3 regions of the Streptomyces sp. NPDC059989 genome follow, and region 1 is predicted to be linked to each of the others. Evidence: riboswitches for the same ligand, from Rfam matches in the RefSeq annotation. Region 1 holds a riboswitch; each other region holds the start of a gene.

Region 1 (3,235 bases):
CCTGCTCGCCGAGGCACTGCGCGCCCCCGCCTTCGCGGACTCCGAGGTCGACCGGCTGGTGCGCAACCGGCTCGACGAGATCCCGCACGAGCTGGCCAACCCGCAGCGCCGCGCCGCCAAGCAGCTCTCCAAAGAGCTCTTCCCGGCCTCCCTGCGGATGTCCCGCCCGCGCCAGGGCACCGAGGAGACGGTCGCCCGGATCGACTCCGCCGCCGTACGCGCCTTCTACGAGGCCCACGTGCGCCCCGCCACCGCCACCGCGGTGGTCGTCGGCGACCTGACCGGGATCGACCTGGACGCCGTGCTGGCGGACACCCTGGGCACCTGGACGGGCAACTTCGCCGATGCCCTGCCGGTGCCCCCGGTGACCGCCGACGACACCGGCCGCGTGGTCATCGTGGACCGCCCCGGCGCGGTCCAGACCCAGCTGCTGATCGGCCGGATCGGGCCCGACCGGCACGACCGGGTCTGGGCGGCCCAGGTGCTCGGCACCTACTGCCTGGGCGGCACCCTCACCTCCCGCCTGGACAAGGTGCTGCGCGAGGAGAAGGGCTACACCTACGGCGTGCGCTCCTTCGGCCAGGTCCTGCGCTCGACCGCCGACGGCAAGGGCGCCTCGATGCTCGCCATCAGCGGCTCGGTGGACACCCCGAACACCGGCCCGGCGCTGGACGACCTCTGGAAGGTGCTGCGCACCCTCGCGGAGGGCGGCCTGACCGACGCCGAACGGGACGTGGCGGTACAGAACTTGGTGGGCGTGGCCCCGCTGAAGTTCGAGACGGCGGCCTCGGTCGCCGGCACCCTGGCCGACCAGGTCGAGCAGGAGCTGCCGGACGACTACCAGGCGCAGTTGTACGCGCAGCTCGCCGCGACCGGCACGGTGGAGGCGACTTCCGCGGTCGTGGCCGCCTTCCCGGCGGACCGGCTGGTCACGATCCTCGTGGGCGACGCCTCGCAGATCGAGGCACCGGTGCGGGCGCTCGGTATCGGCGACGTGAGCGTCGTCACCAACTGACGTTTCGGCCGGCGTCCAACTGGCGCCGGACCGAAGGTCAATTGAAGGCCGATCCGCGATCGGCGTGAGGGGCCCCGGCGGCTTGCCCGCCGGGGCCCCTTTTGTCCGTTTGATGGTGTGGTTGCTTGTATGTGATGTGGCGTACGCAACAAAAAGGCGTGTCTGTTTGGCGATTGACTGATGATCCGCCTAGCGTCGGCCGTGCTGTCCGTCAGTTGTACCCGCCGCATCCGCGGCACCGGGCAGCGATCGCCGAGTCCCCGTCAGGCGCGAGCCTGGGGAGCCGGGGACCCACATCAGTCCCTGGGGTGAATCGGACCGCCTCGCAAGAGGAGGCCCGTAGGAGACCTTCCTGCTCCGAACCCGTCAGCTAACCCGGTAGGCGAGAGGGAAGGAAAGGATCAACCCCTTCATGGCGTTTGGCAGTCGTGCCGCCGGTAAGCACCGTGGTTCCAGTCGTCTGAGCCGCAAGACCGCCGGTTACGCCGGCATCGCCGCCCTCGCCACCACGGGCGTCGTCGGCTCCCTGGCCGGTCCGGCCTTCGCCGCGGACAGCGGCAGCGGCAACACCATCCAGGACAACGGGCTGGACGCCGTCGTCGTCGCCGAGGAGCTCGCCGGCGACATCGAGGACCAGGCCGCCTCCCAGCAGCGCGCCGCCGAGCACGCCGCCGCGCAGGCGCAGGCCGAGGCCGACGCCAAGCAGCGGGCCTCCGAGGCCAAGCGCCTCGCCGAGGCCAAGGCGAAGGCCGAGCGCGAGGCCGCCGAGCGCGCCGCCCGCGAGGAGGAGCGCAAGCGCCTCAACACCTTCGTCGCCCCGGTCGACGGCTCGTACGTCAGCACGCAGTACCACGCGGGCGGCGGCATGTGGTCTTCCGGCAGCCACACCGGCATCGACTTCCACGCCGCCTCCGGCACCTCCGTCCACGCGGTGGGCGCCGGTACCGTCGTCGAGGCCGGCTGGGGCGGTGCGTACGGCAACAACGTCGTCATCAAGCACAACGACGGCACCTACACCCAGTACGGGCACATGTCCTCGCTGAGCGTCTCCGTCGGCCAGCAGGTGACCCCGGGCCAGCAGATCGGCCTGTCGGGCTCCACCGGCAACTCCAGCGGCCCGCACCTGCACTTCGAGGCCCGCACCGGCTCCCAGTACGGTTCGGACATCGACCCGGTCTCGTACCTGCGCTCGCACGGCGTCAGCCTCTGACCCGAAGGCGCCCGCGTCCGCGGACCGCACCACCGCTTCGCCGCTTCACCGAAGGCCCCGGCTCCCCGAGCCGGGGCCTTCGCGTTGTCCGCGTGCAAATGTTTCGCATTCTCGACCGCTCTCGGAAATTATCGTGTGTTGCAATAGAGTCGCAGCACGCGCACGCGTGTCCAATGAGGGTGCGAGTCGGAAATAGGCGGAGGTTCGGTCTTGCGTATTCCTGCGCACGCGGTATGCACGGCAATTCGCGACGACATCGTCTCCGGGGTCTTCGAACCGGGCGGCAGACTCACCGAGGAGGTGCTGGCCCGCCGGTACGGGGTCTCGCGCGTCCCCGTCCGCGAGGCGCTGCGGACCCTGGAGTCCGAGGGGTTCGTCACCACGCGCCGGCACGCGGGTGCCTGCGTGGCCGAGCCGACCGAGCAGGAGGCCGCCGACCTGCTGGAGCTGCGGATGCTGCTGGAGCCCCTCGCCGCCGCCAGGGCCGCCAGGCGGCGCACCGAGGCCCACCTCAAGGTGTTGCGCGGACTGGTCAGGCTGGGCCAGGAACGGGCCAGGCGGGGCCAGGGGGAGGACCTGCGGTCCCTGGGGGGCTGGTTCCACGAGACCCTCGCCCAGGCCTCCGGCAGCCCCGGGCTGATCGCGCTGCTCACCCAGATGCGGCACAAGGTCGCGTGGATGTACGTGGTGGAGGCGCCGGTCCGGCCGGTGGAGTCCTGGGCGGAGCACGGCGCGATCGTGGACGCGGTGGCGCGCGGGGACGCGGAACGGGCCCGGGCGCTGACCGCGATGCACGCCGACCGGGCGGCGGGCGCGCACCGGCTGCGGCTCCGGACCGTGGTGAGCACTTCGCAACCTGCCGTAAACATGTCGAGCGGCCGGCATTAACAGAGCCCGTATACAAAGGACCGGTATCGGCGCGAATTAGCGGCCCGGCCGTTCCGCATTCCCGCGGAGCCGGATTTCGCGGAGCCGAATTCAGGTGCTGCCTTATTTCCGCCGGCCCGGAT
Region 2 (3,235 bases), on a different contig from region 1:
GGTCCACGCCGCCCCAGTGCTCGTCGATGGTGTCGAAGGCGGCCGTCAGGTACTCGGCGCGGGCGTCGAAGAGCGGCGCCAGCAGCTCCATCACCTCGGGGGAGCGGGCCTCGGCCGACTCGCTGCTGCGGCGTACCCGGTAGCGGTTGTGCGGGGCGTTCGACTCCAGGTAGTCCGCCACGATCGCCTCGCGCGGGACGCCGAGCGCGAGCAGGGTGACGGCGATCGACAGGCCCGCCCGGTCCTTGCCGGCGGCGCAGTGCATCAGGGCCGGGACGCTGTCCTCGGCGAGGGCGTGCACCACCCGGCTGTGCTCGGCGGTGCGGTGCCGGATCATCCCGCGGTAGGAGTTCGACATCCGGGCCGCGGCCTTTCCGTCGCCCAGGAGCGAGCGGAGCTGGTCGAGGTCGCCGTCGCGGACCATCTTCCAGAACTCCCGGCCGTCGGCCGGATCCGACAGCGGGATGTTGACGTTGCGCACGCCCGGCAGTGCGACGTCCGGCCCTTCCAGGGAGTGGTCGGCCGCGTTGCGGAAGTCGAAGACGGTGTGCAGTCCGAGCGAACCGAGGAACTCTGCATCGGTTTCGGTGGCATGTGCGAGATGTCCGCTTCGGAACAGTCGTCCCGTCCTGACCCTTCGCCCGTCGGATGTCGGCAATCCACCCACATCGCGGAAATTGCGCACTCCGGTCAACTCCGGCTCCGGCTGCGGACTCACCGGCGGGGCCGGGGGTATCTGCTGGGTCAAGGAACTCCTCCGCTTCGTCGTAGGGTGTCCGAATTACACTACTTGGCGCCAACTTGCCATGAGCGGAGGCGAGATCGGGCACGTCCCCGTGAGCCAGATCATACGGTGACCGTGAGTGCCTGATCGCTAAAGCCGAAAGGCCCGGCCGGGGCGGTTGTTGACGGTGGGGAATGGACAGAGGGTGACCGGAATTCCGTTGATCCCTCATCCCTGTGATTCCGTCAGGGAATTCATGGCTTGTTAGGTGCGGCCGAACTCGATTACCTTCGCGATCGATCCGGGTGGACCGCCGAATCCTGCCGCCGCCCGGGAACCGCACCCGACTATTCACGCGCGCGGCAGGAGCGGGGGAACCAGGTAAGCCGCCGACCCGGATGTTTGATTCCGGGACGGCTCGGGGTGAAGCCGTACATGTTCCGTTCATGTGCGGCCGGACATCTCCAGTCCGAACCCGACAGCTCACCTCGCAGGCGCCGGAGAGGAATTCGCCATGCCTGCAAAGGGTAAGCACCGCCGTCCCAAGTCCCTTTCGATATCCCGCGGTTTCGCCGCCGCAGGCACCGGTGGCGCGGCCCTCGCGCTGCCGCTGATGGGCGCCGCCGGCGCCCAGGCGGCCGGCACCCCCGCCGCGGCTCCGGCCACGGCTCCCGCGGTGGCCCCCGCCGTCGCTCCGGCCGCGGCCCCGCAGGTTCCGGCCGCGCTCCAGGCCGCGCCGACCGTGTACACGGTCGTGCCGGGCGACTACCTCTCCAAGATCGCCGCCGAGCGCCACCTGTCCGGCGGCTGGGAGCAGCTGTACGCCGACAACCGCGAGGCCGTCGGCACCAACCCCTCCCTCATCCACCCCGGCCTGAAGCTGACGCTCGGCGCGAAGGGCGAGGCCGCTCCGGCCGCCGAGTCCGCCCCGGCCGAGGCCCCCGCGCCGGCCGAGGCCCCCGCCGACGAGGCCGCCGAGCAGGACGCGCCGGCGCCCGTCGCCCCGCAGCCGAAGCAGGCTCAGAAGCCGAAGAGCACCGGTTCGTCCACCGGGGCGAAGGCCCCGAGCGCCGCCGGCTTCGTGGCCCCCGTGGGCGGCGGGATCTCCACCCAGTACAAGGCCTCCGGCGCCATGTGGTCCTCCGGCTACCACACCGGTGTGGACTTCATCGCGAGCTCCGGCACCACCGTCAAGGCCGTCGGCGCGGGCACCGTGGTCTCCGCCGGATGGGGCGGCTCGTACGGCAACGAGGTCGTCATCCGGCACGCGGACGGCAAGTACTCGCAGTACGGCCACCTGTCCTCGCTCGCCGTCTCGGTGGGCCAGAGCGTCACCGCCGGCCAGAGCATCGGCCTCTCCGGCTCCACGGGCAACTCGACCGGCCCGCACCTGCACTTCGAGATCCGTACGGGCCCGTCCTACGGCTCGGACATCGACCCGCTCGCCTACCTCCGCACCAAGGGCGTCAGCATCTGACGGCACCCGCCGTCGGCGCACGGACACACGTCAGGCCGGGACCCGAGGGGGTCCCGGCCTCACGTGTACTTATTCCTTATCCCCCGGGTGGTATAGATCACGGTCCGTCAACCCCTCATTACGTTGGCGTAGGTTGGTTACGGGAGTGAAGGATGTTGTCGTGGCAGCGACGACGACGACATTCAAGACCATCGGCTCGTACGCGGCGATCGGGGACAGCTTCACCGAAGGCGTGGGGGACCCGGGGCCCGGTGACTCCTATCTCGGCTGGGCGGACCGGCTCGCCGTGCTCCTGGCCGATCGGCGGGACGAGCACGACTTCCGCTATGCGAACCTGGCCGTGCGCGGCCGGCTCCTCGACCAGATCGTGGCCGAACAGGTCCCGCGGGCCAAGGAGCTCGCCCCGGACCTCGTGAGCTTCTGCGCGGGCGGCAACGACATCATCCGGCCCGGCAGCGACCCCGACGACGTGGCGGAGCGGTTCGAGGCGGCCGTCGCCGACCTCACCGGGGCCGTCGGCCAGGTCATGATCACCACCGGCTTCGACACCCGGGGCGTGCCGGTCCTCAAGCACCTCCGGGGCAAGGTGGCGACGTACAGCGCGCACGTCCGCGCCATCGCCGACCGCTACGACTGCCCGGTGCTCGACCTCTGGTCGCTGAAGTCCGTACAGGACCGGCGGGCCTGGGACGCGGACCGGCTGCACCTGTCGCCCGAGGGGCACACCCGGGTCGCGCTGCGCGCCGCGCAGGTGCTCGGGCTGGAGGTGCCCACCGACCCCGACCAGCCGTGGCCGCCGCAGCGGCCGCGCGGCTCGGTCGACGTGACCCGGGACAACATCCAGTGGGCGCGCGAGCACCTGGTGCCGTGGATCGGCCGGAGGCTGCGCGGGGAGTCCTCCGGAGACCACGTGGAGGCGAAGCGACCGGATCTGCTGCCGCTGTAGGCGGGGCGGGAGGGGAGCGGGGGCCGCAAGCGGAATCCTTCGGGGCACGTGTGCGTTGGGATGGTCGTAGACCGACGACCATCCCGAC
Region 3 (3,235 bases), on a different contig from region 1:
GGACTCCAGTTCACGCAGGAGGAGTGGCGCAACGCCGGCGGGCTCGACTTCGCCCAGCGGCCCGACCTCGCGAGCCGCTCGCAGCAGATAGCCGTGGCCGAGCGGGTGCTGGCCTCGCAGGGGCCCCAGGCGTGGCCGCTGTGCGCGGCGTCGGCCGGGCTGGACGCGCAGAGCCCCGCCGCGGCGGTGGACCCCGGCTTGCCGGGCGGCTCCCACACCGTCAGCCCCTCGGCGTCCCGCCCCGACGACAAGGTGCCCTCCACCGGACAGCACGAGCCGTCCACGGACTTCGGCGCGCCGAGCCACCCCGCCCCGAGCCCGTCCGAGAGCCCGTCGTTCGTGATCCCCGAGGGCCCCCTCGGGCCCTCCCTCGGACTGCCCGTCATGCCGTCGCCCGACGACCCCACCCCGGACCCGACGCTCCCGGTGGTCCCCACGGACCCGACCGCGCCTCCGGTCACCCCCGACCCGACGGCCCCGGTGCTCCCGGGCGGCCCGACCACGGACCCGGTGGACCCCACCGCCCCTCCGGTGAACCCGGCCGACCCGACGGCCCCCGCGACCCCGGGCGCCACGACCTCTCCGACGGCCCCGGGCGCCTCCGCCGAACCCACCGCCCCCGCCGCCCCGTCCGCCACCCCGGCGGAGGGCAACGGCAAGCACCGCGGTGCGCCCGCCGCCGAGACGCCCGCCACACCTGACGCCGCGTCGGACCCCAAGTACACGGTGCAGGCGGGCGACAGCCTGGCCACCATCGCGGTCGCCAAGGGGGTCAAGGGGGGCTGGAACGCCCTCTACGAGGCCAACGAGCAGGTCATCGGCCAGGACGCCGACCTGATCAAGCCCGGCCAGAATCTGGATCTAACCTCGTAATAGGGGCACTTAGGGCGGTCGGAAAGAGTTGATTGTCCGTTTTGATCAAGTGAGACATGTGTCTCTTCCGGTCAACTGGCGTGTCCCGCCCCGGGGCTTCCGCAAACCCCGCCCTCACCTGCGCAAACGTGCGTACGAGGGACGCAAGTAGGGGCCGTTTCCCCCCGATGTCGCTTGTTGAACATCGGGGGGAGGCCTGTCTACCTTCTGAATCGCCCGCCACCGCGGGCTCCTTCGACCGCATCGCCGAATCCTGCCGGCGGACGGAGGGAACAGTCGTCGCGTCAAGCGCCGAAGGCAGGAGCGGGGGAACCAAGGTAGGCGCCGGGAGCGGCCGTTGAGAGACGGTCACGCCACCGGCTAGGGGTTAAGCCGTGCGCTAGGTCGCACGACCGGGCAACTCACTCGCCCGAACCCGACAGCTCACCTCGTAGGCGTCGGTGAGGAGAAATCCATGCTGCTTTCCGGCAAGGGCAAGCACCGCCGCGGCTCCAAGGCCGTCCGCATCGTCACGCTCGCCGGTGTCGCCGGTGTGGCTGTCGCCGCCCCCCTGATGGCCGCGGGCACCGCCAGCGCCGCCACCGCTTCCCAGTGGGACAAGGTCGCGCAGTGCGAGTCCGGCGGCAACTGGTCCATCAACACGGGCAACGGCTACTACGGCGGCCTGCAGTTCTCGTCCTCGACGTGGGCCGCGTACGGCGGCAAGGCGTACGCCGCCCAGGCCAACCAGGCCTCGAAGTCCCAGCAGATAGCCATCGCCGAGAAGGTCCTCAAGGGCCAGGGCAAGGGCGCCTGGCCGTCCTGCGGCGTCGGCCTGACCAACTCCTCGTACGACGGCGGCTCGGCCGAGGCCCCCGCCAAGCCGAAGACCGAGCAGAAGGCCGCTCCCAAGAAGGAGCAGAAGGCCGCGCCGAAGACCGAGCAGAAGGCCGCGCCCAAGAAGGAGACCCCGCGCTCCGAGGCCCCGGCCGCCAGCCGCTCCGAGCGCACCGAGGCCCCCAAGACCGGCAACGGCTCCTACGAGGTCAAGGCCGGCGACACCCTCAGCACCATCGCCGAGGCCAACGGCGTCAAGGGCGGCTGGGAGAAGGTCTTCGAGCTGAACAAGGACATCGTTTCGGACGCCGACCTGATCTTCCCGGGTCAGAAGCTGAAGCTCAGCTGAACAGTGCGGCAATAGCCGCGCCCCCCACCGCCCGGCGCGTTTCCCCCCACGCGCCGGGCGGCGGCGTTTGCCCAGGTGGCTGACCGACGATCAAGAGTCCTATGTCATGGAAGAGGGGTATTCGGGCCCTTTTTCGTCCCAGGACCCGGGCGGTCGGCCGACCGAGTGCCCGGAGGCGGTTAGGCTCTAGTCGGCGCAGGCCATCCCACGGCCTGACGCCACCGCACACCCAGCGTCACATCCCAGAAGGAGATGCTCGTGCCGTCCATCGACGTCGTCGTAGCCCGGGAAATCCTGGACTCCCGAGGCAACCCCACGGTCGAGGTCGAGGTGGGCCTCGACGATGGCAGCACCGGCCGTGCTGCAGTTCCGTCCGGCGCCTCCACCGGTGCATTCGAGGCCATCGAGCTCCGTGACGGTGACCCCAACCGTTACTTCGGCAAGGGTGTCGAGAAGGCCGTCCTCGCCGTCATCGAGCAGATCGGGCCGGAGCTCGTCGGCTACGACGCCACCGAGCAGCGGCTGATCGACCAGGCCATGTTCGACCTGGACGCCACCGACAACAAGGGCTCGCTCGGCGCCAACGCCATCCTCGGCGTCTCCCTCGCCGTCGCGCACGCCGCGTCCGAGGCCTCGGACCTTCCGCTCTTCCGCTACCTCGGCGGTCCGAACGCGCACCTGCTGCCCGTTCCGATGATGAACATCCTCAACGGTGGGTCGCACGCCGACTCCAACGTCGACATCCAGGAGTTCATGATCGCCCCGATCGGCGCGGAGTCCTTCTCCGAGGCGCTGCGCTGGGGTGCCGAGGTCTACCACACCCTCAAGAAGGTCCTGCACACCAAGGGCCTCTCCACCGGCCTGGGCGACGAGGGCGGCTTCGCCCCGAACCTGGAGTCCAACCGCGCCGCGCTCGACCTCATCGTCGAGGCCATCAAGCAGGCCGGCTACACCCCGGGCAAGGACGTCGCGCTCGCGCTCGACGTCGCCGCGTCCGAGTTCTACAAGGACGGCAAGTACGAGTTCGAGGGCCAGTCCCGCTCGGCCGCCGAGATGACCGACTACTACGCCGAGCTCGTCGAGGCGTACCCGCTGGTCTCCATCGAGGACCCGCTGTTCGAGGACGACTGGGCCGGCTGGAAGACCATCACCGACCGCCTGGGCGCCAAGGTCCAGATCGTCGGCGACGACCTCTTC

What was found. Region 1 has a riboswitch for cyclic di-AMP ahead of ACFWBN_RS09750 (M23 family metallopeptidase). Riboswitches for the same ligand answer to the same signal wherever they lie in the genome.
Region 2: linked by a shared signal. The riboswitch ahead of ACFWBN_RS24175 (LysM peptidoglycan-binding domain-containing M23 family metallopeptidase) and the one ahead of ACFWBN_RS09750 (M23 family metallopeptidase) in region 1 are both predicted to bind cyclic di-AMP.
Region 3: linked by a shared signal. The riboswitch ahead of ACFWBN_RS35320 (transglycosylase family protein) and the one ahead of ACFWBN_RS09750 (M23 family metallopeptidase) in region 1 are both predicted to bind cyclic di-AMP.

The regions. Positions count from the first base shown of each region.
Region 1 covers NZ_JBHWUO010000008.1:80,376-83,610, forward strand. Annotated here, with positions in the region: gene ACFWBN_RS09745 (M16 family metallopeptidase) at 1-1,015, shown strand, start outside; cyclic di-AMP (ydaO/yuaA leader) riboswitch at 1,256-1,415, shown strand; gene ACFWBN_RS09750 (M23 family metallopeptidase) at 1,428-2,225, shown strand; gene ACFWBN_RS09755 (GntR family transcriptional regulator) at 2,436-3,113, shown strand.
Region 2 covers NZ_JBHWUO010000027.1:108,648-111,882, forward strand. Annotated here, with positions in the region: gene ACFWBN_RS24170 (tyrosine-protein phosphatase) at 1-748, opposite strand, end outside; cyclic di-AMP (ydaO/yuaA leader) riboswitch at 1,026-1,234, shown strand; gene ACFWBN_RS24175 (LysM peptidoglycan-binding domain-containing M23 family metallopeptidase) at 1,239-2,201, shown strand; gene ACFWBN_RS24180 (SGNH/GDSL hydrolase family protein) at 2,362-3,147, shown strand.
Region 3 covers NZ_JBHWUO010000066.1:27,175-30,409, forward strand. Annotated here, with positions in the region: gene ACFWBN_RS35315 (transglycosylase family protein) at 1-873, shown strand, start outside; cyclic di-AMP (ydaO/yuaA leader) riboswitch at 1,153-1,325, shown strand; gene ACFWBN_RS35320 (transglycosylase family protein) at 1,328-2,038, shown strand; gene eno (phosphopyruvate hydratase) at 2,291-3,235, shown strand, end outside.